Regions from separate parts of the Streptomyces sp. NPDC049879 genome, predicted to be linked through region 3. Evidence: riboswitches for the same ligand, from Rfam matches in the RefSeq annotation. Region 3 holds a riboswitch; each other region holds the start of a gene.

Region 1 (10,231 bases), on a different contig from region 3:
GTGTTCGTCGCGCTGTACGTGCCGTTCATGGCGACGTTCGTGGCGCTGATACTGAGCGCGGACGACGGTTCGTGGCGCGTGCTGACGTTCCTGCTGCTGACGGTGATCAGCGACACCGGCGCGTACGCGGTGGGCTGGCGCTTCGGGCGGCACAAGCTGGCGCCGCGCATCAGCCCAGGCAAGACGCGTGAGGGCCTGGCGGGCGCGGTGGCGTTCGCGATGACGGCCGGCGCGGTCGTCATGCCGCTGCTGATCGACGGCGGGACGTGGTGGCAGGGGCTGGTGCTCGGCCTCGGCGTCTCGGTCAGCGCGACCCTGGGCGATCTGGGGGAGTCGATGATCAAACGGGACCTGGGCATCAAGGACATGGGGTCCCTGCTGCCGGGGCACGGCGGGATCATGGACCGGCTCGACTCGATACTGCCCACGGCGCCCGTCGTGTGGCTGCTGTTCCTCGCCTTCGTCGGCGCGGGCTGAGCCGGCCGGGCGATCTGCGACACTGGCAGGACCATGCCTGCACCTGGAGAGCTCACGTTCATCGCGCCGCGCGGCGCCAAGAAGCCGCCGCGGCACCTCGCCGACCTCACGCCCGAGGAGCGCCGCGAGGCGGTCGTGGCGCTGGGCGAGAAGCCGTTCCGCGCACAGCAGTTGTCGCGGCACTACTTCGGCCGCTGGACCGCCGACCCGGCGGAGTGGACGGACGTGCCCGCCGCGGCGCGCGGGCGGCTCGCGGAGGCGCTGCTGCCGCCGCTGATGACCGAGGTGCGGCACATCGAGTGCGACGAGGGCGCCACCCGCAAGACGCTGTGGCGCCTGCACGACGGCACGCTGGTCGAGTCGGTGCTGATGCGCTACCCGGACCGGGTCACCATGTGCGTCTCGTCGCAGGCCGGGTGCGGGATGAACTGCCCGTTCTGCGCCACCGGGCAGGCGGGGCTCGACCGCAACCTGTCGACCGCCGAGATCGTCCACCAGATCGTGGACGGCATGCGGGCGCTGCGCGACGGCGACGTGCCGGGCGGCCCGGCGCGGCTGTCGAACATCGTCTTCATGGGCATGGGCGAGCCGCTGGCCAACTACCGCCGCGTGACCGGCGCGATCCGCCGCCTGACGGACGAGGCGCCGCACGGCGTGGGCCTGTCGCAGCGCGGGATCACCGTCTCGACGGTGGGCCTGGTCCCGGCCATGCGCCGCTTCGCCGACGAGGGCTTCTCCTGCCGGCTCGCGGTGTCGCTGCACGCGCCGGACGACGAGCTGCGCGACACCCTGGTGCCGGTCAACACGCGCTGGAAGGTCCGCGAGGTCCTCGACGCGGCCTGGGACTACTCGGACAAGTCCGGCCGCCGCGTCTCCATCGAGTACGCGCTGATCAGGGACATCAACGACCAGGCGTGGCGCGCCGACCGGCTGGGCCGGCTGCTCAAGGGGCGCGGCGCGCACGTGAACCTGATCCCGCTGAACCCGACGCCCGGCTCGAAGTGGACGGCGTCGCGCCCGGAGGACGAGCGGGCGTTCGTCGCCGCGCTGGAGGCGCACGGCGTGCCGGTGACGGTGCGGGACACCCGGGGCCAGGAGATCGACGGGGCCTGCGGGCAGCTGGCGGCGACGGAGCGGGTCTGACCGGCGGCTGTTATCGTTGGCCAGTAATTTTTCATCTTTCCGACAGGGGAGCGCTCGCAGCGCTGAGAGTGCGGCAACGGCCGCAGACCCTCGAACCTCGCCCGGGTCATGCCGGGTAGGAAGTTCGGAACCACTCTCGTGCTGCCCGCGCGCGCCCGCGCGAAGAAGGCGGCACCATGAAGCGCACCGCGACACTGGGCATATGCGGTCTCGCCCTCGCCCTCGGCCTGGTCACCGCCTGCGGCAGCGGCGACGACGGCGGCGACGAGGCGGGCGGCGGTGACGGCGGCGGCTCGCGCGAGGTGACGCTGGTCACGCACGACTCGTTCCTCGTCTCCGACGACGTCCTCGCCCGCTTCGAGGAGGAGTCGGGCTACCGCGTGAACGTCCTGCGCGGCGGCGACGCGGGCGTGGTCGTCAACCAGGCGGTGCTCTCGCGGGGCAACCCGCAGGGCGACGTGCTGTTCGGCGTGGACAACACGCTGCTGTCCCGCGCGCTGGACGAGGACGTGTTCGAGCCGTACGAGGCGGCGGGCCTGGACGCGATACCGGCTGAGTTGCGCCTCGACGACGAGAACCGCGTCACGCCCGTGGACACCGGCGACATCTGCGTCAACTACGACCGCGCGTGGTTCGCCGAGGAGGGCATCGACCCGCCCGAGACGTTCGCCGACCTGACCGACCCCGCCTACCGCGACCTGCTCGTGGTGGAGAACGCCGCGACGTCCTCGCCCGGCCTCGGCTTCCTCCTGGCGACCGTCGCCACCTTCGGCGAGGACGGCTGGCAGGACTGGTGGCAGCAGCTCGCCGACAACGGCGTCGAGGTCGTGGACGGCTGGGAGCAGGCGTACAACGAGCGGTTCTCCGGCTCGGGACAGGGCGGTGACCGGCCGCTGGTCGTCTCCTACGCCTCCAGCCCGCCCGCCGGGGTGGTCTACGGCGGCGAGGAGCGGCCGGACGAGGCGCCGACCGGCGTGTCCACGGGGACCTGCTTCCGGCAGGTCGAGTTCGCCGGGCTGCTGGCGGGTGCCGAGAACCCCGAGGGGGGCCGGGCGCTGCTCGACTTCCTGATCGGCAGGGACTTCCAGGAGGACATGCCGCTGCAGATGTTCGTCTCGCCGGTGCTGCCCGACGCGGCGCTGCCCGAGGAGTACACGCGGTACGGCGTCACCGTCGACGATCCGGTGACGATGGACCCGGCGGAGATCGCCGAGGGCCGTGACGGCTGGATCGACGAGTGGACCTCGCTGGTCGTCAGGTGACCGGCCGGGCCACCGCCGTACGGCTCGCGCTGCTCGCGGGGCCCGTCGCGTTCCTCGCCGTCTTCTTCCTGTATCCCGTGACCGCGATCGTGGGGCAGGGGCTGCGGGAGGACGGCGCCTGGCACCTCGGGCGTGTGGGCGAGGTGCTGGGCGACGGGGACACCGCCGGAATCCTGTGGTTCACGGTCTGGCAGGCCGCCGCGTCCACGCTGCTGACGCTGGCCGTGGGGCTGCCCGCGGCGTGGGTGTTCGCCCGGCTGCGGTTCCCCGGGCGGCGGGTGCTGCACGCGGCGGTGACCGTGCCGTTCGTGCTGCCGACCGTGGTGACCGGTGCGGCGTTCCTCGCGCTGGTGGGGCGCGGCGGGCTGCTCGACGACTGGTGGGGCGTGCGCCTGGACGAGTCGGTGTGGGCCATCCTGCTGGCGCACGCGTCGCTGAACTTCGCGGTGGTGGTGCGCATCGTCGGCGGGCTGTGGTCGCAGCTCGACCCGCGCCAGGAGGAGGCGGCGCGCATGCTGGGCGCCACGCGGCGCGCGGCGTGGCTGCGGGTCACGCTGCCCGCGCTGACCCCGGCGGTGGCGTCGGCGGCCGTGATGGTGTTCCTGTTCACCTTCACGTCCTTCGGTGTGGTCCAGATCCTGGGCGGGCCGCGCAACGGGACGCTTGAGGTCGAGATCTACCGGCAGACCGCGCAGCTGCTCGACCTGCCGACCGCCGCCGTGCTCACCCTCCTCCAGTTCGCCCTGGTCGCCGTACTGCTGGGCGTGCAGGCGCTGCTCACCCGCAGGACGGAGTCCGCGCTGAGTCTCGTGGACCCGGCGACGACCGCCCGCCGCCCGCGCGGCGCCGCGGAACGCGTCACGCTGGGCGCCGTCCTCACGGTCATCGCGCTGCTGCTGCTCCTCCCGCTCGGCGTGCTGCTCGAACGGTCCCTGTCCGTGCCCGGCGGGGGCTACGGCTTCGGCAACTACAGCTCGCTGTTCACCACCGAAGGCGGCACGTTCGTCACCGCCCCCTGGTCCGCCGTCGGCACCTCGCTGCGCTACGCCGCCGTCGCCACGGCCATCGCCGTCGTCGTCGGCGCGCTCGCCGCCACCGCCCTCGCCAGGCGCGGCGGCGGCAGCCTGCTGCGCGGCTTCGACGCGCTGCTGATGCTGCCGCTCGGCACCTCCGCCGTGACGGTCGGCTTCGGCTTCCTCATCACGCTGGACGAACCGCCCCTCGACCTGCGGTCGTCCTGGCTGCTCGTCCCCCTGGCGCAGGCGCTGGTCGGCGTGCCCTTCGTCGTCCGCGTCCTGCTGCCGGTGCTGCGCGCCGTGGACGACCGGCTGCGGCAGGCCGCCGCCGTGCTGGGCGCGTCCCCCGCCCGGGTGTGGCGCGAGGTGGACGTGCCCCTCGTACGGCGCGCGGTGCTCGTCGCGGCGGGCTTCGCGTTCGCCGTGTCCCTGGGCGAGTTCGGCGCGACCGTCTTCATCGCCCGCGCCGACAACCCCACCCTCCCGGTCGCCGTCGCCCGGCTGCTCAGCCGCCCCGGCGCCCTCAACTACGGGCAGGCGATGGCCCTCAGCGCCGTCCTGATGCTGATATGCACCGTCACACTGCTCGCCCTCGAACGCCTGCGTCCCGCCGAGAGGACGACGCCATGACCGCCTCGCACCCGCTGCTCGACGTGGACGGGGTCACCGTCGCGTACGGCGGCCGCGCCGTCTCCCGCACCGCGCTCCAGGACGTGCGCCTCACCGTCGCCGAGCACGAGACGGTGTGCGTCCTCGGCCCGAGCGGCAGCGGCAAGTCCACGCTGCTGCGCGCCGTCGCGGGCCTCACCGGCGTCGCCGCCGGGACGATCCGCCTGGCCGGGCAGGACCAGGCGGGCGTGCCCGCGCACCGGCGCGGGGTCGGCCTGATGTTCCAGGACCACCAGCTGTTCCCGCAGCGCGACGTCGGCGGGAACATCGCGTTCGGCCTGCGCATGCACAAGGTGCCCCGCCGCGAGGCCGAGCGCCGCGTCGCCGAACTGCTCGACCTGGTCGGCCTGCCGGGCGCGCAGCGCCGCGCGGTCGGCTCGCTGTCGGGCGGCGAGCAGCAGCGGGTGGCCCTCGCCCGCGCGCTGGCGCCCAGGCCGCGGCTGCTGATGCTGGACGAGCCGCTCGGCCAGCTCGACCGCGACCTGCGGGACCGGCTCGTCGTGGAGCTGCGGCAGCTCTTCCGCGACCTGGGGACGACGGTGCTGGCCGTCACGCACGACCAGGCCGAGGCGTTCGCGCTGGCCGACCGCGTGGTGATCACCCGGGCGGGGCGCATCGCGCAGACCGGCACGCCGGTCGAGGTGTGGCGGCGGCCCGCCGACGCGTTCGTGGCGCGCTTCCTGGGCTTCCGCAACGTGGCGGACGCGGTGGTGCGCGACGGCGCCGCCGCGACGCCGTGGGGGCCCGTCCCCGTGCCGCCGGGCACATCCGGCGGCGAACGGCGGCTGCTGGTGCGGCCGTCGGGGGTGCGCGTGGGCGCCCCTGGCGGGGAGCGGCGCGCGCTGGTGAAGGCGCGCAGCTTCCGGGGCGACCACGTCCTGGTGCTGCTTGAGTGCGGGGACGGGACGCCGCTTGAGGCGTCCTGCCCGCTGCGGGACGCGCCGGAGGAGGGCGCGGAGGTGGGGTACGCCTTCGACGCGGCCGAGGTCGTCGTCCTGCCCGGCTGACCCCGGCTCAGGCGTCCGCGCGGCGGCGCGCGGTCACGACGGCCTGCGGCGACCGTTCCACCGCGTCGGCCGCCCGCAGCAGCCGCGACACGGGCGCGAAGCCCGCCGCCGCGAGCGTCTCCTCGACGTACTCCAGCGGCAGCCGCGGGTACGCGAGGTCCACGGCGTGCCCGAACACCTCGTCCAGGCGCACCGGCTCCGGCCGCACCTGGAACGCCAGCTGCACCAGCCCGCCCGGCGCCAGCACGCGGCGGAACTCGGCGAACGCCGCCGGCAGTTCCCCCGGCGGCAGGTGGATCACCGAATACCACGCCGTGATGCCCGCCAGGCCGCCGTCCGGCAGGTCGAGCGCCGTCATCGACCCCTCCGCGAACCGCAGCCCGGGGAACCACTCCCGCGCCACCGCCAGCATCCCCGGCGAGAGGTCCACCCCGGACACGTCCAGGCCGAGACCGTGCAGGTACGCCGTGATCCGCCCGAAGCCGCAGCCCACGTCGAGGACGGGCCCGCCGCCCTCCGCCGCGACCAGTTCCGCGAACGTGGCGAGCAGCGCGCGGTCGAACGGCTTGTGGTCCAGCTCGTCACGGAACCGGTCGGCGTACTCCGGCGCGATCGCGTCGTAGGCCGCCCGCGTCGCGCCCAGGTGGTCGGGTCGTGTCATGGCGCGGGACTCTAGCCCACGCACCCCAACTGTCGCGCGCGAGACGGAAGTTTTCATCTGTACGCCCTTCCGGCGGCGACGTATGTTGTCGCGACGACGTCACCTTCCCCGAAGGGGTCCGTATGCGCCGCACCCTCCGTGTCCGCCCCGCCGCGTCCGCCCTCCTGGCCTGCCTCACCCTGCTGTTCGGCCTCCTCACCGCCGCCCCCGCCACCGCCGCCCCCTCCGCCGACCGCCTCCCCGAACAGTGGCGCAGCTACTGGGTGGACGGCTTCAACGAGGGCATCTACACCCCGGCGCAGGTGGAGCGCCTGATCGACGACGCCCTGGCCGTCAACGCCAACGCGCTGATCGTGCAGACCGCCCGCCGCTACGACTGCTTCTGCAACAACGCGCTCTACCCCCGTACGGACGCTGCCATCGACCCCGCCCCCTACGACCCGCTGGCCGAGGTGATCGAACGTGCCCACGCCGCCGGTCTCCAGGTCCACGCCTGGGTGAACGTCAACACCCTCTGGAACAGCACCACCCCGCCGACCTCGCCCGACCACGCCTACAACCAGCACGGCCCCTCCGCGCAGGGCCGCGACCGCTGGCTGAACCGTAAGGCGGACGGCACCGAACGCGTCGGCGCCAACACGTACATCGATCCCGGCCACCCCGACGCCGCCGCCTACATCGTCGCCGCCGTGCAGAGCATCGCCCGCGCCTACGACGTGGACGGCATCAACCTGGACTACGTGCGCTACCCCGACGGCAGTGCGCAGACCACCCACAGCGACTGGGGCTACAACGCCGTCTCCGTCGCCCGTTTCCAGCAGGCCACCGGCCGCACCGACGTCCCCGCACCCGCCGACCAGCAGTGGAGCGACTGGCGCCGCGACCAGGTCACCGGCCTCGTCCGCCACATCTACCTCGGCCTGTGGGAGGTGGACCCCGGCATACGGCTGTCCATGGACGCCATCACCTACGGCCACGGACCCCAGGCCGTCGGCGGCTGGGAGAACACCCGCACCTACGCCGAGGTGCTCCAGGACTGGGCGGGCTGGCTGGACGAGGGGATCATGGACACGGTCGTGACCATGAACTACAAGCGCGAGTGGGACCCCGACCAGGCCCTGATGTTCGCCGAGTGGTCCGCGTTCCTGGCCGACGCGCAGGGCGGCCGGCAGGCGGTCAACGGGCCCGCGCTGTACCTCAACGGCGTGGACGACAGCGTCGCCCAGGTCCGCCGCGCCCTCGCCCCCAGCCCGGCGGGCAACACCGCCGCCGGATGGAGCGGCTACTCCTACGCGACCCCCAGCATGGACAGCGCGGCGAACGGCGCGGCGGCCGAGCGCGCCCGCCTCGCCGAGGCGCTGACCACCGGCCCCGGCGCCCCGTTCGCCGAGCCGGCCGCCGTCCCGGGGATGCGGTGGAAGACCGCCCCGCGCGACGGCCACGTCACCGGCACCCTGGCCCTGCGTGACGGGACGTCCCTCGACCAGGCCCGGCTGACGCTCACCCCGCTCGCCGCCCCCGGCGCGCGCGAGAGCGAGACCCGGGCCGACGGCACCGGCTGGTTCGGCTTCGCGCACGTGGCACCGGGCCTGTATCTCGTACGGGCCGACCTGCCGCGCGGTGTGACGGGCGCGCCGGTCACCGTCGTGCACGTCCGGCGCGGCGGTATCGCCGAGGCGCGGCTGCCGGGGCTGACCGCCCGCTGACACCGGACGCACCCGCGGGCCCCCGCCAGGAGGCGGGGGCCCGCGGGGGGAGGCGCCGTTCAGCGCCCGGTGGGCAGGGTGATCAGCTGCACGGCCAGCCACGTCAGCGGCACGAAGACGGCGATCAGCGTCCCGATCCGTACGGCCGCCGCGCCGCGCAGCAGCCCGCGCGCGGCGCCGAGACGCAGCAGCAGCGCCGTGGCAGGACGACGCGCGGAGCGTGCCTGGTCGGCGGCGGTGGCGAATGTGCCCAGTGCGCAGAGGAGTACGACGGCGGTGCCCAGCGCGCCCAGTGGGCCGAAGTCGCCCAGGCCGTCCAGTTCCATGGCTGCCAGCACCACCGCGCAGGCGGCGGAGAGCGCGCCCATGGGACGGCCGACGCGCGTCGCCTCCTCCAGCAGACCGCGTCCGGCGAGCAGCCGCAGCACGCCGGGCCTGCCGGTGGTCAGCAGCAGGCCGCAGATGTGGATCAGTCCCGGCGCGGCCAGCACGACGCCCGCGACGATCAGCAGCCAGCCGCCCACCATGCCCGAACTGACGCCGCCGAGCGCGCCGTCGAGCGGCAGCCAGCCGTCCGGGGGGACGGCCAGCGGCTCCTCACCGGCGAAGGCGGAGACGGCGATGCCCGTGCCCATCAGCGTCGTGCCCCACGGGAATCCGGTGGGGAGCGGCGGCGGGGGTTCGGCGCGGGTGATCTCGGTCAGGTCCGTGACGACGACGGGCGTCGGCGCCGGGCGGCGCGCGGGGCGGGCGCGCATCGCCAGGGCGCTGGCCACGGCCGCCGCCGCGGGCGCGACCGCCAGCAGCGTGACCGTGGCACCGAGCGGCAGCGGGCCGCCGTCCGGCAGCGTCCCGGCCGCCGCGCCGTGGAACGGCAGGCCGGTCAGGTCGCCGCGCAGCAGCAGGAAGAGGCCGAGCGCCCCGGCGCTGCCGAGCCCCCCGGCCGCCGCCGCCGACACGGCCGCGAGCGCGGGCACGCGGGCAGGTCCGAGACCGACCACGTCCAGGCCAGAACGCGGCCTGCCCGCCGGTTCCGCGCGGGCCACGGCGACCGCCAGCTGGACGGTCGCCGCCAGCGGCACGGCGCACCACGCCAGGCGCAGCACGGCGGACCGCCCGCCGTCCGGGTGCGCGGCGGCGTAGGCGAGCGCGCTCAGCAGCAGGAACCCCACGCCGCCCGCCGCGCAGGCCAGCAGCAGCCGGCGCAGCAGCACGGCCGGGTGGGAGCCCCGGGCTAGACGGTAAGCGAGCATGCTTCGGCCACCGCGCCCGAGGCGCGGCCGTCGAGGAGGGTCACGGTGCGGTCGGCGAGGGTGGCCACCTCGGCGTCGTGCGTGGCCAGCACCACCGTGATGCCGTGCGAGCGGCCCGCCGTGGTCAGCGTCCGCAGGACCTGCGCGCGGTCGGCGCGGTGCAGCGGGGCGGTGGGCTCGTCGGCGAACAGCACGTCGGGCTTGTGCACCAGGGCGCGTGCCAGGGCGATGCGCTGGCGCTGGGACTGCACCATGGCGTACGGGCGTTTGTGCGCGCAGTCCGCGACGTCCAGGCGCTCCAGCCAGTCGAGCGCCGCGCGCCGGGCCGCGCGGTGGCCGGTGCCCGTCAGCAGCAGGGGCAGCGCCGCGTTCTCCCAGGCGGTCAGCTCGTCCACGAGCTGCGGCGTGTCGCCGACCCAGCCGAAGCGGTCGCGGCGCAGCCGCTCCCGTGAGGCGGCGTCCAGGGTGTGGATCGGCATGCTGTTGAACCAGACCTCGCCCTCGTCGGCCACGAGCTGCCCTGACAGGCAGCCGAGGAGGGTGGTCTTGCCGCAGCCGCGCGGGCCGGTGACGGCGAGGATCTCGCCCTGCCGGACGCTCACCGAGACCCCCAGCAGCGCGGGGGAGCCGTGGTGCGCGTGCCGCAGGCCGCGCCCCCAGAGCACGTCGTTGTCGGGTGGGGCCGTTTCTGGTGGAGCCATGGTCGGCGGCACCTCCGCTCGTATCGCCGTGGTTCGCCCTGGTCCCCCGACCGGGTGAACGAGAACGGCGCGGGAGACCGTCGAAGGCATCCCCAGCACGCTGGCACAGGCGGACGGGGGTGCGGCGGGCGACTCGGCGGGCGGTCCTAAGAATCCTCCGGACGGTGTACAGCGGATCGGGCCGCCGGGAAGATCTGTGCTCCAGGGCGGCGAACAGTGGTGTTTATCCGGTGTGCTGTCTTGTGCGGCGCCGGATCTCTTGTCGTGTGTGCTGTTCGCCGGGGCGGTGCCGGGCATAGTGTGGGGGCGCAGCAGGGTAAGAACGCAGGACGCCGG
Region 2 (10,231 bases), on a different contig from region 3:
CCGCCTGGCACCACACGGCGCCGCCCCCGCCCCGCCCGGGGGGAGCCGGGCGGGACGGGGGCGGGATGGGTCACTGGTACACGCGGACGTAGTCCACCAGCATGCGCTGCGGGAAGACGGTCGAACCGTCCGGCGGTCCCGGCCAGTCGCCGCCGACGGCCGTGTTCAGGATGATGAAGAAGTCGTGGTCGAAGACCCAGGGCCCGACCGTCGTCTCCAGCTCCTCGCGGTCCACGGTGTGGATCACCTGGTCGTCCACCGTGAAGACCATGCCCTGGCTGTCCCACTCCACGGCGTAGACGTGGAAGCCGGCGCCCGCGGGCGTGGGCAGTTCGTACGACGAGCCGTAGCCGTTCCCGCCGTTGTACGCCGGGGCGTGCAGGGTGGAGTGGACGGTGTTGGGCTCGGAGCCTATGTGCTCCATGATGTCGATCTCACCGGTGTACGGCCACGGACGGCCCTCGTCGTAGAAGTCCGAGCCGAGCATCCAGAACGCGGGCCACATGCCGCGCGTGGTGGCGGTCTGGATGCGGGCCTCGACCCGGCCGTAGGTGAAGTCGAACTTGCTGTAGGTGTTGATGCGGCCCGACGTGTACTGGCAGGTGGTGCTGCCGCTCAGCGGGTCGGCGGGGCAGGACGAACCGGGGGTCTCCTCGCGGCGCGACTCGATGACGAGGTTGCCGTTGCCGTCCAGGAGCGTGTTGCGGTTGTCCGTGTAGATCTGCAGCTCGTTGTTGCGCCCGTTGCCGGGGTCGGCGCTCCACTTGGTCTGGTCGGGGATGCTCCCGGCCGCGCCCTCGAACTCGTCGCTCCACACCAGGGTGGGCGGGTCGGCCGGGTCCGGCGGGACCGGGGGCGCCTCGGGCGCGCCGCCGGTGCCGTAGACCTGGAACTCCCAGAGGGAGTAGCCGTACGGGCCGGAGCGCTGCGTGCCGTACATCCGGACGTAGCGGCCGGTGCCGCTGACGGCGATGTCCTCCTTGAAGCCGGTGCCGTTCGCCGTCTCGTGGATCGTCGTCCAGGTGGCGTTGTCGTCGGACACCTGGATCTGGTACGAGCGGGCGTACGCCGGGTCCCACTGGAGGACGACGCGGCTGATGTCGGCGCTGGCGCCGAGGTCCACGGAGATCCAGCCGGGGTCGGTCCAGCCGGTCTCGGCGGAGGTGGCCCAGCGGCTGGCGGGGTCGTAGTCGAACGCGCGCGCCGGGGTGCACTCCCAGCAGCTCCCGTCGTTCTGTGACGTGGAGGCCTGGGCGGGCTTGTTGTACGACAGCAGGACCTCGTCGGCGGCCGCCGAGGAGGGGCCCGCCAGGGCGACGAGGCTCACGACCGACGCGAAGGCGGCGGTCAGCGCTCCGGCGACGCGGCCTCGGCGCCGTCCGGTGCGTGGGGGGATGAGGTGCATGGTGGTGCTGTTCCTTCCCGTGGGGGGATGTGGGGGTAGTGGGGGTGGTGGGGTTCGGGCGGCCACGACGAGGGGCCGCGGGCGGACAGGCTTGTGGGGGTGGGGGGATGTGGGGAGTTGTGGGGGCGGGGGGCGCGTGGCGGGGCGGGGTGGGGCCCGGTCAGCCGCCGAGCGCGGTCAGTTCGTCGAGGAGTGCGGTGGCGGACGCGTCGAGGTCGGCGGCGAGCGCGACGGCCTCGGGGGCCTCCCCGGCGTCCTGCTCGCCGTCCGCGACGGTGACGGTCTGTTCGAGGAACTCCCTGACGAGCGCGCGGGCCTGCTCCTCGAACGCCTCGCCGTCCGTCGCCTCCAGGGCGGCGAGTTCGTCCTCGGTCACCATGCCCGGCATGTTGTGCCCGGCGTGCGGGTTCGTGTACGGCACGCCGTCCGCTTCGAGGAGGCCGTGCAGCGTGGCGAGGTCCTCCTCGCCCGCGGCGGCCAGCCCGGCCGCGAACTCGCCGAACGCCGGGTCGGCGGCGCGTTCCGTCACCAGGTCGAGCACCGGGCGCACCTGGTCGGTCAGCGGGATCATCAGCTGGACCCAGGCCAGGTCCGTGAAGTTGAGGACGCGGTCCTCGTCGGCCACGGTCGCGCTGGGCGACGCGGAGGCGGGCGGGGCGGTGGCGGGCTCCGTCGCCGGGGCGCCGTCACCCCCGTCCGAACCGCCGCCGCAGCCCGCGAGGAGCACGGCGGCCAGCAGGGTGCCGGCCAGGACACGGGCTGTGGCGGCGGTCGTCATGGGGTGCCTCCGGTTCCGGTGGTCGGACGATCAGGTCGGACGGGTCAGGACGGAGAGCCGTTCGCGCCGCACTTGATGATCGGGCGGATGCAGTCACGCACGCGCCGTTCCATCTCCGCGGTCGGCCAGGCGTTGAAGAAGTCTCCGTGCATCGTGTATCCGGGTCCTGATGCCAGGCGGAAGCCGGACGGGTCACCGTTCACGGGGTAGCGCAGTACCTGACGGAGCTTGGGCACGGCCACCGGGTGCGTGGAGGGGCAGGTGCCGCCCACGGGGTAGGCCATGTGGCTCTTGTGGTCGGGGGAGTCCAGGTCACGGCCGTTCCAGCACTGCGGGAAGTCGAGGTACGACTCCAGCGCCGTGCCGGCGGGGCAGTTGACGAAGTTCTGGGACGGGTTGACGTGCCCCGCGTGCAGACACGACCAGCGCGCGATGGTGCCGACGGGGCTGGTGGCCGTGGCGTTGCCCGCCACGATCTTCAGACCCTGCGGCAGCGCCTGGGTGCGGGCGATCGTCTGGTCGTTGACGCCCTCGCCGAGGTAGTAGAACGTCGCGCTCTGCGGCTCCACCGGCTGGTTGTTGACGAACAGCGTCGGCACCCAGTAGGAGGACAGGTCGATGGCCGGGTCACAGGTGCTGTCCGAGGCCAGGAGGTCGCTCAGGTTCGTGTACGCGTCCGTCACGGTGCTCCCGAAGAAGCTGTGCGAGTGGGACGCGCCCGGCAGGCCGGGGAAGATGATCGGGTCGTCGGGGCGCCGGTGGCTGAACTCGCACTCGGCCACGAACTCGGCGACGCGGACGACGTTCGGTCCGACGGCCGCCTGCGACTGCTCGTTCTGGGCCGCGCGGCCCGTCGATCCGGTGAACAGCTGCGAGGCGACCACGGCCGCCACGGCGAGGACGGCCAGGAACGCCTGCCATGGCGGGCGCCGGACTTGGGTCAGGTTCACGGGCTCTCCTTACGAGTGGGGGGTGACTTCCGCGCTGGGCGCGCGGCCGTCAGAGAGCGCTCTCTGAGGCCGGACACTAAGAGCGCCCCAAGAGAGCGTCAAGGAGTCCCGCACATTCCCGGAACTCGCCTGTCATTTCCCGGACATGGGGCCGGGACGCCGCCGGGACCGCCCCGGGGCCCGTCCCCCGCCCGCCGCGCGCGGCCCCGGCGTACTACGCTGGCGGCCGAGCGTAAACACCCACGGGAGTCCGGCGCACCGGGCTGAGAGGGAGGCGGGCGGCCTCCGACCGTACGAACCTGATCCGGGTCATTCCGGCGAAGGGAGGAGTCGCGTGGACACGCGCGCACCCACGGCGTACGACGCGGTGGTCGTCGGCGGCGGCGTCATCGGGCTGGTGACGGCCTGGCGGGCGGCGGGGCGCGGCCTGCGGACCGCCGTCGCGGACGCGCGGCCGGGCGGCGGGGCGGCGCTGGTCGCGGCCGGGATGCTCGCGGCCGTCACCGAGCTGCACCACGGCGAGGAGGCGCTGCTCGACCTCAACCTCGCCTCGGCCGCCCGCTGGCCCGCCTTCGCCGCCGAACTGGTGGACGCGGCGGGCGCGGACGTCGGCCACCGCGCCCGCGGCACGCTCCAGGTGGCGCTCGACGCCGACGACCGCGCCCAGTTGCGGGAGCTGCGGCTCCTCCAGGAGCGCTGCGGCCTGGACACGCAGTGGCTGACGGGCCGCGAGTGCCGCCGCCTCGAACCGATGCTCGCGCCCGGCGTACGCGGCGGCGTGCGCGTGGACGGCGACCACCAGGCCGATCCGCGCCTGCTCGTGGCGGCGCTGCTGACGGCGTGCGAACGGGCCGGGGTGGCGCTGCACCGCTCGGACGCCGCCCGGCTCACCGTCTCGGGCGACCGCGCCACCGGCGTCGTCCTCGCCGACGGCACGCGGCTCGCGGCCGAGCGGACGGTCCTGGCGGGCGGCTGCCGCAGCGGCGATCTGGCGGGGCTGCCGCCCGAGGTGGCGGTGCCGGTGCGGCCGGTGAAGGGGCAGGTCCTGCGGCTGCGCATGCCGGACACGCGGCAGCCGTTCCTGTCGCGGACGGTCCGCGCGGTCGTGCGCGGCGAGCAGGTGTACCTGGTGCCGCGCCGCAGCGGCGAGCTGGTGCTCGGCGCGACGGTCGAGGAGCGCGGCATGGACACGGAGGTGACGGCGGGCGGGGTCTACGGGCTGCTGCGCGACGCGCACGAGCTGCTGCCGGGACTGACCGAGCTGCCGCTGGCCGAGGCACGCGCCGGGCTGCGGCCCGTGAGCCCGGACAACGCCCCGCTCCTCGGCCCGACCGCCCTGCCCGGACTGCACCTGGCGACCGGCCACGGCCGCAACGGCGTGCTGCTCGCGCCGGTCACGGGCGACGCCCTCGCCGAAGCGCTCACCACCGGCGAACTGCCCGCCGAGGCCCGCCCGTTCGGCGCGCGGCGCTTCGACCACGACCACCGGGAGGTACCCGTATGACCGGCCGCGAGGCCACCGGCGGCATCACGCTGTGGGTGAACGGGGAGGCACGCGCGTACGCCCCCGGCACGACGCTCGCCGCCGTCGTCGGCGAGCTGAGCCGGGCGCCGTCCGGCATCGCCGCCGCCGTCAACGAGGCCGTGGTCCCGCGCGGCCGGTGGCCGGTCACGGCCCTGGCGGACGGCGACCGGATCGAGGTACTGACCGCCGTACAGGGAGGCTGACCCCATGTCCGACCCCACCCCGGACACGACACCCGGCGCGACACCGGACGAGCCGCTGGTCCTCGGCCCGCTGCGGCTGGAGTCCCGGCTGATCATGGGCACGGGCGGCGCGCCGAGCCTCACCGTCCTGCGCGACGCGCTCGCCGCCTCGGGCACGGGGCTGACGACCGTCGCGATGCGCCGCCTCGACCCGAACACGCGCGGCTCGGTCCTCTCCGTGCTGCGCGACCTCGGCATCCCCCCGCTGCCGAACACGGCAGGGTGCTTCACGGCGGGCGAGGCCGTGCTGACGGCGCGTCTTGCGCGCGAGGCGCTGGGCACCGACCTGGTGAAGCTGGAGGTCATCGCGGACGAACGGACGCTGCTGCCCGACCCGGTGGCGACCCTGGAGGCCGCCGAGACCCTGGTGGACGACGGCTTCACCGTCCTGCCCTACACGAACGACGACCCGGTCGTCGCCCGTCAGCTGGAGGAGATCGGCTGCGCGGCCGTCATGCCGCTCGGCTCCCCCATCGGCTCGGGGCTCGGCATCCGCAACCCGCACAACTTCGCGCTGATCACGGAGCGCGCCCGCGTCCCGGTGATCCTCGACGCGGGCGCGGGCACGGCTTCCGACGCGGCCCTCGCCATGGAACTGGGCTGCGCGGGCGTGATGCTCGCGTCGGCGGTCACCCGGGCGCAGCGCCCGGTGGCGATGGCGCGGGCGATGCGGCACGCGGTGGAGGCGGGCAGACTGGCCCGGCTGGCGGGCCGTATCCCCAGGCGGCACTTCGCGTACGCCTCCTCGCCGGTGGACGGGATGGCCGCGCTCGATCCCGAGCGTCCGGCGTTCTCCTCCTAGATATACGATCCGGTGCACCTGGCCGAGAGTGATGTGCCGGGTGCACCGCGCATCGCTCCCTGGGGGGACCCGTATGTCCACTGCTCCGCCTCCGCCGTCCGACCCCGACAGACCCGCGCCGCCGGTCACCGGCGCTCCCGGCGCCGCGCCCCCTTCCCCTTACTTCCCTCCTCCTCTCCCCTCCCCTCCTTCCTCTCCTTCCGCTCCCTTCCCGGCCGCCCCCTCCTTCGCGTACGGATGGCAGCCGCCGGTACGGCGGGGCACGGACCTGGGGCTGATCGCCCTCTGCCTGAGCCTGCCGGCGTTCCCGCTCGGCCTGCTGCTCGGTGTCCTGGCGCTGGTCAGGGGCGAGCGGGGCGACAGGACCGGGCGGGGGCAGGCGGTCGCGGCGATCGCCGTGACCGGCGGGCTGATCGCCGTGCTCGCGGTGGCGATACCGGCGGCGGCGTTCGACCGGCCCTCGCGCGACGGGGTGACGGCCCGCGGCACGGGCGAGACGGTGCTGCTGGACGACCTGGTCGCGGGTGACTGCTTCGACGCGTCGCTGCCCGCCGGGGAGACCGGCGACGTCGACCTGGAGGTGACCCGCCGCGCCTGCGACGTCCCGCACATGGCCGAGGTCGTCGGCACGGTCGCGGTGCCCGTGGACGGCGGACGGAGCGACACCGAGACGGTCGGCGCGTGCCTGCCGCTCGTCGGCCCCTACGTCGTGGACTTCTGGGAAGTGCCGCTCGACGCCGCCCTGTTCTTCTACACGGACCGGGTCACGTCCGGCGGGCGGGAGGACGTGCTGTGCACCCTGGAGCTCGGCACCGGCGACATGCTGACCGCCCCGCTGCGGGGCGACCGCGCGGACTTCGACGCCGAGCAGCTGGCCTATCTGGACGCGACCGGCCCGCTGGAGGCGGAGATCTGGGACCAGCCGGTCCCCGGGGACGGCCTGTCCGCCCAGCGCGCGTGGGCCCGGGAGATGGGCGAGGCGGTGGTGGCGGACGGTGCGGCGCTCGCCGCCTCCGAGTGGTCGGCCCCGGCGGCGCCCGCCGTCGAGGCGCTGGTCGCGGCGCGGGAGGCCGGGGCGTCCGCCTGGGACGACGCGGCGGCGGCGGACAGCCAGGAGGCGTTCGAGGCGGCGGTGGTGGCGGCGTACGACCGGATCGGCATCGACGAGGAGTGGGACGCGCGAACGGCGCTGGGGCTGACCCTCGGGGAGTGACGGCCGCGCGGTTCGTCACCGTTCCGTTCCGGTACGGCCCCGTGTACGCGGTGACGGGCGGGGGCCGTTCGGGCGGCTCGTAGACTGGGGCGTCGTGGACACCACACTTCACGACCCGCTGATCGGACAGCTCCTCGACGCCCGCTACCGGGTGGACGAGCGGATCGCGGCGGGTGGCATGGCCACGGTCTACCGGGGGTTCGACACCCGGCTCGACCGCGTCCTCGCGCTGAAGGTGATGCATCCGTCCCTCGCGGCGGACGCCGCGTTCGTCGAGCGGTTCATCCGCGAGGCCAAGGCCGTCGCGCGGCTCGACCACCCCAATGTCGTCGGCGTCCTGGACCAGGGCAGGGACGGCGCGTACGTCTTCCTGGCCATGGAGTACGTCGCCGGGTGCACGCTGCGGGACGTCCTGCGCGGGCACGGCGCGCTCCAGCCCCGCGCGGCGCTCGACATCGTCGAGCCGATGCTCGCGGGCCTCGCCGCCGCGCACGTCGCGGGCCTCGTCCACCGGGACATGAAGCCGGAGAACGTGCTGATCGGCGACGACGGCCGCGTCAAGGTGGCGGACTTCGGGCTGGTCAGGGGCGTGGACGCGCACACGTCCGCCACCACGGAGGGGCTGCTCGGCACGGCGTCCTACCTGGCGCCGGAGCAGATCGAGGGCGGCGCGGTGACCGCGCGGTCCGACGTGTACGCGTGCGGCGTCCTGCTGTACGAGGCGCTGACCGGCGCCAAGCCCCACACCGGCGACTCCCCCGCCCGCGTGCTGTACGCCCACGTGCACGAGGACGTGCCCCCGCCGTCCGAGCGCGTCCCCGGGCTGGCCGAGGGGCTCGACGGGCTGGTCGCCACGGCCGCCGCGCGCGACCCGCTGGCCCGCCCGGCGGACGCGGCGGCGCTGCTGGTCCTGGTGCGGATGGCGCGCGCGGCGCTGTCCGACGCGCAGTTGGACGCCGTCCCGCCGGGGCACCGCGAGCCGGAGCCGGACGGCGCGGCGGCGGGCCCCGAGGACAGCACGCGGATCGTGCCGCGCCCGGCCGGTGCGGGTGGCGGTGACGGGACGGACCGCACCGAGCTGTTCGACCCGCCGCCGCCCGGCGGCCCGTGGCGCCGGCTGTCACGGCGCGGCCGCGTGTCGGTGATCGTCGCGGCGGTCCTGCTCGTCCTGCTCGGCACGGGCGTGTGGTACGTCAACTCGGGCCAGTTCCTGCGGACTCCGGGGGTCTACGGGGTGGCGCAGGAGGAGGCCGTGGCGACGCTGGAGGATGCCGGGCTGCGGGTGGATCTGGAGCGGGGCTTCTCCGAGACGGTGGAGGAGGGCCATGTCATCTCCACCGATCCGGAACGGGGCGAGCGCGTCCGCCGCAACAGCACCGTGCACGTCACCGTCTCGCAGGGCCCCGAGGTCGCGGTCGTGCCCGACCTGCGCGGCGTCCCGCTGGACGACGCGCGGCGTCAGCTCGGCGAGGCCGGGCTGACGGAGGGCGAGGTGCGGCGGGAGTTCTCCGACGACGTCGAGCGGGACGCCGTGCTCGGCACCGACCCGCCCGCGGGCCGTGAGCGCCGCCCCGACTCCCCCGTGGACCTGGTGGTCAGCCGCGGGCGCCCCGTCACCGTGCCCCGGGTCATCGGGATGGCGGAGGACGAGGCGCGCGAGACGCTGGAGGACGCCGGGTTCGACGTGGACGTCGATCCGGACGCCACCTGGTCGGACGAGGACGCGGGCGACGTGGCGGGCCAGTCCCCGCCCGGCGACGACGAGGCGGCGGAGGGCGACACCGTGACGCTCGTGCTGTCCAAGGGCCCGGAGATGGTGGACGTGCCCGACGTGCGCGGCATGGAGGTCGGCGAGGCGCGCGACACGCTGGAGGACGCCGGGTTCCGGGTGAACGTGAACCAGCTCTTCTTCACCGGGACGGTCTTCAACCAGTCGGTGCACGGCGAGGCCGCGCCGCGCGGCTCGACCATCACCGTCTGGGTGCGGTAGGCGCCCGCACGCCCGGCCGTGCGCCGGGACCGAAGTCCCGTGTTTTTCCGGGCCTTTCGTCCCGGCGCGTCACGGGACTTCCGTCCCTGGGAATCCTCGGTGAATGCCGCCGTGGTCCCGATCCGGCTTCTCCCGCCCTTTTCGGCCATCCCGCGTAATCCCGGCACCGGAACACGGACGGCCCCGGAAAAGCCTGTGACGCCGGTCATAGGAGCTGGATCACATACGAAAGTACTTAGTGCTCGAACGGGTGCCGGAATCCCGTTGTTCACCGGCCGATCGGGTGATTCCCCGGCGCGCCGCGCACTAAGACTTCTAGTACATAGGGTCATTGCATTTGGTTTTTAAGGGCTGTTAACAAGGTCCATCGCCATCCACGCGAGGAACAGAGGACCCCGAATGCCCGCTCACATCCGCCCCCGTCCCCGCATGACCCGTATGCAGAGAACCGCGACCGCCGCCCTCACCACGGCGGGCGTGGCCGCCATGGCGCTGATCGCCGTCCCCACGTCGGCCGACGCGGAGACGGCGGCGGTACGCGCGCAGGACGGCCGCCCCGTCCACTGGGCCGTGAAGGCGGACGAGGTGGCCGGGCTCGGCGCCGCGCCGGACGCCGCCGAGGGCACCGCCGTGCAGCGCAGCGCGGGCGACCGCAACGACCTGCTGCTCAGCGCCGAGGCCGCCGGGCGCCGTCAGCACGCCGAGAAGAAGGCGTCCGAGGAGGCCGCCCGCCAGGCGGAACAGGAGCGCGCGGACCGCGCCGAGCGGCGGCGCGAACGCGCCGACCGGGCGGACGACCGCGAGCCGGTGCGCGAGCGCGCCGAGGAGCGGCCCGCCGCCGAGGAGTCCGAGCCCGCCGCGCCCCCGGCGGAGACCACCGACGCGAAGCCCGCCAAGCCCGCGGCCGAACCCGCGCCTGCCGCCGCCCCCGCGGCCCCGGCCCCCGCCGCCGCCCCGGCCGCCGAGGTCTACCCGGACACGCTCGACGGCTGGATCCGTGAATCGCTCGCCATCATGGCCCGCGAGGGAATCCCCGGCTCCTACGACGGGCTCTACCGGAACATCATGCGCGAGTCCAGCGGCAATCCGAACGCCATAAATCTCTGGGACATCAACGCCATCAACGGCACGCCGTCCATCGGCCTGCTCCAGGTGATCCAGCCGACGTTCGACACGTACCACGTGTCCGGCACCCCGCTGGACATCTACGACCCGGTCGCGAACATCACCGCGGCGGCCAACTACGCGTACCACCGCTACGGTTCGATCGACAACGTCAACGGCCCGTACTGATTTCCGCGATCCTTTCCGTCTTCTCCCCGCGGT
Region 3 (10,231 bases):
CCTCCGCTTCCTGAACGAGCGCACGATGTCGGCGGGACTCTACGCGCTGGACGCCGGGCAGCAGGACGGACAGCGCCCCCAGCGCCAGGACGTCGTGAACTTCGTCCTCAGCGGCCGGGCCTCCCTCACGGTCGGCGAGGAGACCACGACCGTGGCGCGCGGCAGCGTGGTGTTCGTCCCGGCCGGGGTGCAGGCGCGGTTCCACCACATCACCGAGGACATCCGCGTGATGGTGGTCTTCTCGCCGCCGGAGGGCTGAGCGCGGCGTGCGCGTCCCGGGGTCTCAGGGTCACGTCAGGGGACGGTCAGGGGCAGACGGGGGCTTCCCGCCCTCCCGTCCGCCGGTGGGCGGACCTAAGCTCGGACACGTCGGAGCGCGCATGTACCGATACCGACGCTGTCGAACAGGAGCCCCGGAGAAATGAAGGAAGCGTTCAAGACCCTGCCATGGTGGGTGCGGTGGATCGCCATCCCCGCCATCGCCCTGGTCGTATTCGGCGGCATTCTGATCACGGTGCTCGCATGGGTCGTCGGGCTGCTGTTCCGTGTGCTGCTGTTCGCCGCGCTGGTGGCGCTCCTGATCTTCGTCGTCAGGAAGGTCACCTCCTCCTCTTCCTCCTCCGGTGGCGGCTGGTAGCCGTCCCGCCGCCGCCCGCCTGCGCGGGCAGCGCGGCCGCGGCCGGTGCCGACGGCGGCCGGTCGGCGTTCACCACGAGCGCCGCCAGCAGCGTCGTCACCGGCACCGAGGCCACCAGGCCGATCGACCCCACCAGGGTCCGCACGATCTCCTCGGACACCAGCTCGCTGAACGCGACGCTGCTCACACCGGCCCTGGCGATCATGAACAGCAGCAGCAGCGGCAGGGCCGCGCCCGCGTACGCCAGCACCAGGGTGTTCACCACCGACGCGATGTGGTCGCGGCCGATCCGCATGCCGGAGCGGTAGAGGGTGAGCCAGCCCGCCGACGGGTCGGCCTGCTTCAGCTCCCACACGACCGACGTCTGCGTGACGGTGACGTCGTCCAGCACGCCGAGCGAGCCGATCAGGATGCCCGCCAGCAGCAGGCCGCGCACCTCGATGCCCGGGTAGAGGCTGTGGACGAGGCCGGTCTGCTCGTCGGTGTTGCCGGTCAGGTGCGCCCAGCCGATGAACAGCGAGCCGAGCGCGCCGATGAGCAGCAGCGACACGAGCGTGCCGAGGACGGCGACGGACGTGCGCGCGTTCACCCCGTGCGTCAGGTAGAGGGTGGTCAGCATGATCACGCTGCCGCCGATCACCGCCACGACCAGGGGATTCGAGCCGTGGAGGATCGCGGGCAGGATGAAGAGGGTCAGCACCGCGAAGCTCACGCCGAGCCCGACGAGCGCCAGCAGCCCGCGCAGCCGCCCGACCACCACGACGGCGAGCGCGAAGATGGCGGCGAGCAGCAGGATCGGCAGCTGCCGGTCCACGTCGCGGACGCTGTACTGGAGTTCCTCGGGGGCGTCGGGCGCGTAGGCGACGACGACCTCCTGGCCGACGTCGTACCGCTGCGTCGCGTCGGGGGGCACGACCTCGGTGAACGTGCGTCCGGCGTCCGGGCCGCTGGTGACCTCGACGGTGGCCCGTTCGCACTCGCCGGGGTTGCCCCGCGGCACCTGCACGCCCAGCTCCTCGCACGGGGTCTCGGTGACCTCGGTGACGCGCGCCTGCTCGGTCTGCTGGTCGAAGCCGACGCCCGTGTGCCCGTCCTGCTCCGGTGTCCCGCCGGGCCACAGCAGCACGAGCCCCGCGGCCATGACGGCGGCGAACGGGATCAGCACCGCCGCTATCACCTTGCGCAGCCGTGCCGAGACGGGCGCGGCGGGGCCGTGCTGGTGCCCGTGCGCGTGCCCGTGCGCCGGGGGGTGCGGGGGGCCCGGGGGTTGGTCGTCGAGTCGGCTCACGCTCCGATCATCGCGTAAGAATCACGGCGCCCTGTTCAGCACACCCCGGCGCGGGCTAGCGTGGGACCGCTGACCAAGCACATCGCGGGAGCTCCGGGCACGGGGCTGAGAGGGCGCTGCAGCCGCGCCGACCGCCGAACCTGTTACCGGGTAATGCCGGCGTAGGGAGTGGGTCGAATGACCTCGCACGACACACGCACGTCCGACGTGTCCGCCATCGGATCACACAAGGGATATCTCACCGGTTCGCGCCCCGATCTGCGGGTGCCGGTGCGCCGCGTGCACCTGACCGACGGGACCGACGTCACGCTGTACGACACCTCGGGGCCGTACACGGACCCGGAGGTCGAGACCGACGTCCGCCGCGGCCTGCCGCCGCTGCGCGGCGCGTGGATCGAGGAGCGGCGGGCCGACGGGACGCCCGCGGTCACGCAGCTGGCGTACGCCAGGCGCGGGGAGATCACCCCCGAGATGGAGTACGTGGCGCTCAGGGAGAACCGTTCACCCGCCTTCGTGCGCGACGAGATCGCGGCGGGCCGGGCCGTCCTGCCGGTGAACGTGAACCACCCGGAGTCCGAGCCGATGATCATCGGGAAGAACTTCCTGGTGAAGGTGAACGCCAACATCGGCAACTCCGCCGTCACCTCGTCCGTGGACGAGGAGGTGGAGAAGATGACGTGGGCGACCCGGTGGGGCGCCGACACGATCATGGACCTGTCCACGGGCCGCGACATCCACCGGACACGCGAGTGGATTCTACGCAACTCGCCCGTACCGGTGGGAACCGTGCCGATCTACCAGGCGTTGGAGAAGGTGAACGGCAGGGCGGAGGAGCTGACATGGGAGATCTACCGCGACACGGTGGTCGAGCAGGCGGAGCAGGGCGTCGACTACATGACGGTCCACGCGGGCGTTCTGCTGCGATACGTACCGCTGACCGCGCGGCGTAAGACGGGCATCGTCTCGCGCGGCGGCTCGATCATGGCCGCCTGGTGCCTGGCGCACCACCAGGAGAGCTTCCTCTACACGCACTTCGAGGAGCTGTGCGAGATCCTGCGCGCGTACGACGTCACGTTCTCCCTGGGTGACGGACTGCGCCCCGGGTCCATCGCGGACGCCAACGACGAGGCGCAGTTCGCCGAGCTGCGCACGCTGGGCGAGCTGAACGCGATCGCCAAGGCGCACGACGTGCAGACCATGATCGAGGGCCCCGGGCACGTCCCGATGCACAAGATCAAGGAGAACATCGACCTCCAGCAGGAGATCTGCGACGAGGCGCCGTTCTACACGCTCGGGCCGCTCACGACGGACGTCGCGCCCGCGTACGACCACATCACATCGGGCATCGGCGCGGCGATGATCGCGTGGTGGGGCACGGCGATGCTCTGCTACGTCACGCCGAAGGAGCACCTCGGCCTGCCGAACCGGGACGACGTGAAGACCGGCGTCATCACGTACAAGATCGCCGCGCACGCCGCCGACCTCGCCAAGGGGCATCCGGGCGCCCAGGCTTGGGACGACGCCCTGTCCGACGCGCGCTTCGAGTTCCGCTGGGAGGACCAGTTCAACCTGGCGCTCGACCCGGACACGGCCCGCGCGTTCCACGACGAGACGCTCCCCGCCGAACCGGCGAAGACGGCGCACTTCTGCTCGATGTGCGGCCCGAAGTTCTGCTCGATGAAGATCTCGCAGGACATCAGGCGCGAACACGGGGGCACGCTCGCCGAGATGACGGAGGCGGAGGCCGGGATGGCCGAGAAGTCCGCCGAGTTCGCCCGCTCCGGCAACCGCGTCTACCTGCCGCTGACGGACTGAGCCGACCCCCGCTCCGTCCCGGTCCGGCGGTCGCTCCCGCCGGACCGGGACGCGGTGTCCTACCAGCCGGTCGTCGCCGACCGCCGCGTTCGTGTCCCTGAGGGAGGCCAGGGGGCTGTGGTGATGCCGGATCGGCCGCCGTTTTACAAAGACTACGTAGTTACGTAGTCTCTCGCCATGGACCTGGACGAGCGCGTCGCCGCGCTGGAACGGCGTGTGGCGGAGCTGGAGCGCCGGGACGCGCCGTCCCCGCAGGCGCCCGGGGACGGCGGAGCGGAGGGGACCCCGCCGTCCCGGGACCCCTTCTGGGCGCTGGAGGCGCTCAAGTCCCTGATGGCCGACGACCCCGAGACGCCCGACGGCGGCGTGCTGTTCACCGGCGCCGTCCGGCTGCCCACGGACGAGCACGTCGAGTGGCAGTGGGGCCGGACGACGGGCGACCTGCTGGCGGCCGAATGGACGGACACCGCCGACGTGTTCGCGGCGCTCGGGCACCCCGTACGGCTGCGGCTGCTCCGCGAGATCCTCGCCGGGCGGCGGACCGTCGCCGAGCTGACCGCCCTGGAAGGGCTCGGCACCAGCGGCCAGATCTACCATCACCTGCGGCTGCTGACGACCGCCGGCTGGCTGCACGCGGCGGCCAGAGGACGGCACGAGGTGCCGCCGCAGCGGGTCGTTCCCCTGCTCGTGGTCCTCTCCGCCGCGCTGTCCTGAGCAAGGCAAGGAGCACCGGACGATGCACGCCCTGACACGCATACTCGCCGGCCTGGGCCAGACGCTGTGGTGGGCGTTCATCGTCCTCGCGGTGGCCGACACCTTCGCCGACGCCCCCGCCCTCGAACCGGTCACCTGGGCCGCGCTGGTCCTGGCCGTCCTGCTGCCGCCCCTGGCGCGGAAGCTGGTGCCCGGGCCGGCCACCGCACCGGAGCCCGTGGAGGTCGCCCCGCCGGTCACCGGCACGTGGTCCGCGCTGAACAGCCCGGCGGACAAGGTCCCCAGCCACGGCACCCGGGCGCTCGGGCAGGCGTACGCGATCGACATCGTCGCCGAGCGGGACGACCGGCCCCGCCCGTCGTTCGGCTGGTGGCCACCGACGCGCCGGAACGCCGCCTTCCCCGCGTACGGCGAGCCGCTGTACGCGGTGGCGGACGCGACCGTCGTCCGCGCCGGGCACCGCCGCCGCGACCACCTCAGCCGCAACTCGTGGCCCGCCATGGCGTACCTGCTGGCCGAAGGCCTGGTCCGCACCCTCGGCGGCCCGTACTGGATCGTCGGCAACCACGTCCTGCTCGACCTCGGCGACGGCACCTACGCCCTGTACGCCCACCTGCGGCGCGGCTCCCTGGCCGTCCGGCCGGGCGAGCGCGTCCGCGCGGGGCAGCTCCTCGCGCGCTGCGGCAACTCGGGCAACTCCACCGAGCCCCACCTGCACTTCCAGCTGATGGACTCCGCCGACCTGCGCCTCGCGCGCGGCATCCCCTTCCGCTGGCGCGGCATCGGCGTCCCGGCGGCGCGCGAACGCTTCACCGCCCCCGGACCGGCCGCCCGCTGACCCCGCCGGCGAGCAGGCCGTCCACCAGGGCGGCGAGGCCCTCCGCGTAGGTGTCCTCGGCGGTCAGCGGCAGCCAGCGCTCCGCCACCGAGGCGAGGCGGGGCAGCTCGCCCGGGTCGACGGCGGCGAAGGCGCGCTCCCGGTACGTGTCGCCCCCCGCCGCGCGCCGCCCGGCCGCCGCCGTCCGCACGACGATCTCCCCGGCCGTGTAGTACCAGATCGCGCGGTAGCCGCGTACGGCCTGCTCGGGCGAGAGCCCGGCGGCGACCAGGCCGTCGATGATCTGCTCGACGAACCACAGCGCGGAGGCGGACATCAGGTCGTCGGCGGTCAGGACCTCGACGATCCAGGGGCAGGCGGCGAGCGCGCCGTGGATCGCGTCCGCGGCGGCGACCACGCGGTCGCGCGGCGCGGCGGGCATGTCGGGGCGGCGCAGCTCGCGGGCGGCGTAGTCGTCCAGCAGGAGGACGAGCAGTTCGTCCTTGTCGCGGACGTGGTGGTAGAGCGCCATCGGCGTGCTGCCGATCTCCTTGGCCAGCCGGCGCATGGTCAGCCGGTCCACGCCCTCCTCGTCGACGATCCGGCGTGCCGTCCCGACGACCTCGTCGCGGGAGATGCGCGGGGGGCGGCCGGGCGTTCTGCGGGGTTCGGACGGTGGCGGCATGCCCTCATGATCCCCCCGGCATCGACAGCGGCGGACTCCCGGGCTATTTTTTATACATGTATAGAAACGCAAGAGGGCGCCCCGGCGCGGTGCTGGCCGCCGCGGCCGTCGCCCAGTTCGTCTTCGCACTCGACATGTCGGTCGTCAACGTCGCCCTGCCCGCGATCCGCGCCACGCTCGGCTTCGGGCCGCTCGGCCTGTCGTGGGTCGTCCACGCCTACGCCCTCGCGTTCGGCGGCTTCCTGCTGCTCGGCGGCCGCGCCTGCGACCTGTACGGGAAGCGCCGCGTCTTCGTCGGCGGCCTGGCCGTCTTCGGCGTGTGCTCGCTGGCGGGCGGGCTCGCGCAGGCGCCCTGGCAGCTGGTCGCGGCGCGCGCCGGGCAGGGCCTCGGGGCCGCCGCGGCCGCCCCCGCCGCGCTCGCGCTGCTGACCACGACCTTCCCCGAGGGCCCCCGGCGCGTCCGCGCGCTCGGGGTGTGGAGCGCCGTCAACGCGGCGGGCGGCGCGCTCGGCGTCCTGGCGGGCGGGCTGCTGACCGAGTACGCGGGCTGGCGGTGGGTGATGCTCGTCAACCTGCCCGTCGTCGCGGCGGCCCTCGCGCTGACCGCCGCCGGTGTGCCCGCCGACGCGCGGCACGGCGCGCGGGAGCGGATGGACGTGCTCGGGGCCGTCCTCGCGACCGGCGGAACGGGGCTGCTGGTGTTCGGCGTCGTGCGCACCGACGCCGAGGGCTGGGGCTCGGCGGTCACGTGGGCGACGCTCGCCGCCGCGGCCGTACTGCTCGCCGCCTTCGTCCTCGCCGAGTCGCGGTCGTCCACGCCGCTGCTGCGCCTCGGGCTGCTGCGGAGCCGCTGGGTCGCGGGGGCCAACGTGCTGGTGTTCCTCGCCGCGGCCGGGCAGTTCACGGCGTTCTGGTTCGTGTCCCTCTACATGCAGCAGGTCCTCGGCATGGGCGCCGCGGCGACGGGCCTGGCGTTCCTGCCGTTCTCCGCGGCCATGGTCGCGGGCACCTTCGCCGCCATCCGCGTCACGTCCGTCCGCGGCCCGCGCGCGCCGCTCGTGCCCGGCGCCCTGCTGGCCGCCGCCGGTCTGCTGTGGTTCGCGGCCATCAGTCCGGACGGCGGCTTCCTGACGGACGTGCTCGGCCCGTCCGTCGTCACCGGCGCGGGCGCGGGGCTGGTCCTGGCGCCGGTCGCCGCCGCCGCGACCACCGGCGTCGCGGCCCGGGAGGCGGGCATGGCGTCCGGCCTCCTCAACAGCTCGCGCCAGCTGGGCGGCTGCGTCGGCCTCGCCGTGCTCGCCACCGTCGCCGCGCACCGCACCGGCGCGGCCACGGGGCCCGGCGCGCTCAACGACGGCTACGCGCTCGGCCTCGCTGCCGCCGCCGCGCTGTTCGTGGTCGCGGCGGCCGTGGCGGTCGCCGTACTGCCCCGGCGCCACCGGGACGGCGGGACCGCCGCCCCTTCGGAGAAACAACTGGAAGGAATCCCCTCATGACCACACCGCCCTTCGACCTCTTCGCCTCGGCGCTGCGCTTCCACCCCGACGGCGGCGTCCACGCCGCCGAGCGCCGCATGACGGGCGACGGCTCCGACGCATGGCAGCTCGCCGCGTTCCGCGTGGCGACCGACGCCGATGTCCACGCCGACCACTGGGAGATGCACCCGGACGCGGACGAGGCGGTGTGCTGCCTGCGCGGCGGCGTGCGCCTCCACTTCAGGGGAACGGGCGACGGCGACGCCGGGGAGACGGTGCGGCTGCGCGCGGGGGAGGGCGTGGTCGTCCCCCGGGGCCGCTGGCACCGCATCGGACTGGACGAGCCGAGCGAGCTGATGTCGGTCACGCGCCGCGACGGCACCCGGCTGGAGGAGCGCGCCTCCTGAACCGCGTACGGCCCGGCGGGAGAGACCGCCGGGCCATGCGGGGGGCGCGGGTGTCAGATGGTGAAGCCGCCGTCCGCGTGCAGCGTCGCGCCGGTGATGTACGCGGCCGAGGCGGACGCGACGAACGCCACCGTGCTCGCGACCTCGTCCGGCGTCCCGAACCGTCCCAGGGCCGTGAACCCGTTGATCGTCGCCGCGTTCGGCCCGTCCGCCGGGTTGAGGTCCGTGTCGGTCGCGCCGGGGCTGACGAGGTTGACGGTGATCCCCCGCGGCCCGAGGTCGCGGGCCAGGCCCTTGGTCATGCCGGTGAGCGCCGACTTGCTCAGCGCGTACAGCGTGAAGCCGGGGAAGACGGTGCGCTCGGCCACGTTGCTGCCGATGCTGATGATCCGCCCGCCCTCGGCCATGTGCCGCGCGGCGGCGCGTGAGGCGAGGTAGGGGGTGCGGATGTTCGCCGCGACCGTCGCCTCGAACGCGGCGGCGTCCAGGTCCGCCAGGTCGCCGACCGGGAACGCGGCCGCGTTGTTCACCAGGATGTCCAGGCGGCCCGTGTGCTCGACCGCCGCCGCCACGGCGCGCTCGCCCGCGTCCGGGTCGGCGCTGTCCACCTGGACGGCGAACGCGCGCCGCCCGAGCCGCTCGATCTCTCCCACGACAGCCTGCGCGCTGTCCTTGTCCCTGAGGTAGGTGACGACGACGTCCGCGCCGCCGTCCGCCAGGCGCAGCGCCACCGCCGCGCCGATGCCTCGTCCGCCACCGGTCACCAGGGCCGTACGGCCCGCGAATTCGTTCTCCTTCATGCGGACGATCCTGCTGGCGCGCGCCGCCCGGCACCGGCGACGGCCGGACATCGCGTTCCCGGCGCGATGTCCGTAAACCGCTGTCAACCGCGCTCGGCGAACTCCGCGAGGGCCGCGGAGACATACGCGCGGCTCTCCTCGTTCCCCAGGTGCCCCGCTCCCTCCGTGACGAGGAGCCGCGCGTCCGGCCACGCCTTCGCCAGCTCCCACGCCGTCCCCAGCGGCCCGCCCATGTCGAACCGCCCGTGCACCAGGACGCCGGGGATGCCCGCCAGCCGGTGCGCGTCCCGCAGCAGCGCGCCCTCCTCCAGCCACGCGCCGTGCGAGAAGTAGTGCGTGCAGACGCGGACGAGCGCGACGCGGTCGGCGGGCGGACGGCCGCCGAACGGCGCCGGGCCGCCCGCCGCCGTCTCGCCCGACAGCACCGCGTCCTCCCACGCGCACCAGTCGGCCACCGCCCTGGCGCGCACCGCCTCGTCCGGGTCCTCCAGCAGCCGCGCGTACGCCCCCACCACGTCGCCGTCGCGCGGGGTGCCGGGCGCGCCCGCGAGGAAGCGGTCCCACGCCTCGGGGTAGAAGCGGCCGACGCCCCGGTAGAGCCAGTCGATCTCGGAGCGCCGGGTCGTCGTGACGCTGGCGATGACGATCTCGGAGACGCGCTCGGGGTGCTCCTCGGCGTACGCGAGGATCAGCGTGGAGCCCCAGGAGCCGCCGTAGAGCAGCCAGCGGTCGATGCCGAGGTGCGCGCGGAGGCGTTCCATGTCGGCGATCAGGTGGGCCGTGGTGTTGTGCCGCATGTCGGTGGCGGGGTCGCTCGCGTGGGGGGTGCTGCGTCCCGAGCCGCGCTGGTCGAAGAGGACGACGCGGTAGCGGTCCAGGTCGAAGCGGCGGAGTCCGGCGGGGTTGTGGCCCGAGCCGGGGCCGCCGTGGACGACGGCGGCGGGCTTGCCGGCCGGATTGCCGTGGACCTCCCAGTACATGTGGTTGCCGTCGCCCACGTCGAGCATGCCGCTGGTCCCGCCCATGTGTCCGCTCCTTCTGCCCGTGCCATATCGTGACAGCGCTTATATAACAGCACTGTTAGAATAGCGCGCATGACCGCCCCGCCCCCCGGCCCCGCCACGGGCCCGGCCTTCCTCGGCACCCGGCTGCGGCTCCTCCTCGACACGCTGGAGCGCGACGTGGAGGCCGTCTACGCCGACCTCGGCCTGCCGGGCTTCCGCCCGCGCCACGCCCCCGTCGTCCGCGCCCTCGCCGCGGCCGGCGACCTGCCGATCCGGGACGTGGCCCGCGCGACCGGCGTCACGCACTCGGCGGCCAGCCAGACCGTCGCGCAGATGGCGCGGGACGGCCTGGTCACCCTCGTACCCGGCGACGACGCGCGCCAGCGCATCGTGCGGCTGACCCCGCGCGCCGAGGCGCTGCTGCCCCGGCTCGGCGCCGAGTGGGACGCGACGGCCCGCGCCGCGGCCGAGCTGGACGCCGAACTGCCCTACCCGCTCAGCCGCCTCGTCACCGAGACCCTCGCCGCGCTGGAGCGCCGCCCGATGCGGGAGCGCATCGGCGAGGTTCAGCGGGACGCGGGCGCGTAGC

What was found. Region 3 has a riboswitch for thiamine pyrophosphate ahead of thiC (phosphomethylpyrimidine synthase ThiC). Riboswitches for the same ligand answer to the same signal wherever they lie in the genome.
Region 1: linked by a shared signal. The riboswitch ahead of ACIBPC_RS30170 (thiamine ABC transporter substrate binding subunit) and the one ahead of thiC (phosphomethylpyrimidine synthase ThiC) in region 3 are both predicted to bind thiamine pyrophosphate.
Region 2: linked by a shared signal. The riboswitch ahead of thiO (glycine oxidase ThiO) and the one ahead of thiC (phosphomethylpyrimidine synthase ThiC) in region 3 are both predicted to bind thiamine pyrophosphate.

Annotation. Positions count from the first base shown of each region.
Region 1 covers NZ_JBITKT010000012.1:78,040-88,270, reverse strand. The annotation lists gene ACIBPC_RS30180 (phosphatidate cytidylyltransferase) at 1-477, shown strand, start outside; gene rlmN (23S rRNA (adenine(2503)-C(2))-methyltransferase RlmN) at 511-1,620, shown strand; TPP riboswitch at 1,655-1,760, shown strand; gene ACIBPC_RS30170 (thiamine ABC transporter substrate binding subunit) at 1,797-2,882, shown strand; gene ACIBPC_RS30165 (ABC transporter permease) at 2,858-4,528, shown strand; gene ACIBPC_RS30160 (ABC transporter ATP-binding protein) at 4,525-5,574, shown strand; gene ACIBPC_RS30155 (class I SAM-dependent DNA methyltransferase) at 5,582-6,235, opposite strand; gene ACIBPC_RS30150 (glycoside hydrolase family 10 protein) at 6,358-7,941, shown strand; gene ACIBPC_RS30145 (hypothetical protein) at 8,001-9,194, opposite strand; gene ACIBPC_RS30140 (ATP-binding cassette domain-containing protein) at 9,176-9,895, opposite strand.
Region 2 covers NZ_JBITKT010000001.1:1,181,863-1,192,093, reverse strand. The annotation lists gene ACIBPC_RS05580 (family 16 glycosylhydrolase) at 71-1,405, opposite strand; gene ACIBPC_RS05575 (DUF305 domain-containing protein) at 1,566-2,183, opposite strand; gene ACIBPC_RS05570 (DUF1996 domain-containing protein) at 2,228-3,133, opposite strand; TPP riboswitch at 3,366-3,477, shown strand; gene thiO (glycine oxidase ThiO) at 3,468-4,637, shown strand; gene thiS (sulfur carrier protein ThiS) at 4,634-4,861, shown strand; gene ACIBPC_RS05555 (thiazole synthase) at 4,866-5,702, shown strand; gene ACIBPC_RS05550 (hypothetical protein) at 5,776-6,915, shown strand; gene pknB (Stk1 family PASTA domain-containing Ser/Thr kinase) at 7,010-8,905, shown strand; gene ACIBPC_RS05540 (transglycosylase SLT domain-containing protein) at 9,344-10,198, shown strand.
Region 3 covers NZ_JBITKT010000002.1:361,023-371,253, forward strand. The annotation lists gene ACIBPC_RS08565 (cupin domain-containing protein) at 1-259, shown strand, start outside; gene ACIBPC_RS08570 (DUF5326 family protein) at 422-637, shown strand; gene ACIBPC_RS08575 (YibE/F family protein) at 600-1,925, opposite strand; TPP riboswitch at 2,000-2,111, shown strand; gene thiC (phosphomethylpyrimidine synthase ThiC) at 2,103-3,740, shown strand; gene ACIBPC_RS08585 (ArsR family transcriptional regulator) at 3,918-4,454, shown strand; gene ACIBPC_RS08590 (M23 family metallopeptidase) at 4,477-5,292, shown strand; gene ACIBPC_RS08595 (TetR/AcrR family transcriptional regulator C-terminal domain-containing protein) at 5,264-5,956, opposite strand; gene ACIBPC_RS08600 (MFS transporter) at 6,013-7,452, shown strand; gene ACIBPC_RS08605 (cupin domain-containing protein) at 7,449-7,838, shown strand; gene ACIBPC_RS08610 (SDR family NAD(P)-dependent oxidoreductase) at 7,892-8,638, opposite strand; gene pip (prolyl aminopeptidase) at 8,722-9,663, opposite strand; gene ACIBPC_RS08620 (MarR family winged helix-turn-helix transcriptional regulator) at 9,733-10,230, shown strand; gene ACIBPC_RS08625 (carboxylesterase family protein) at 10,209-10,231, opposite strand, start outside.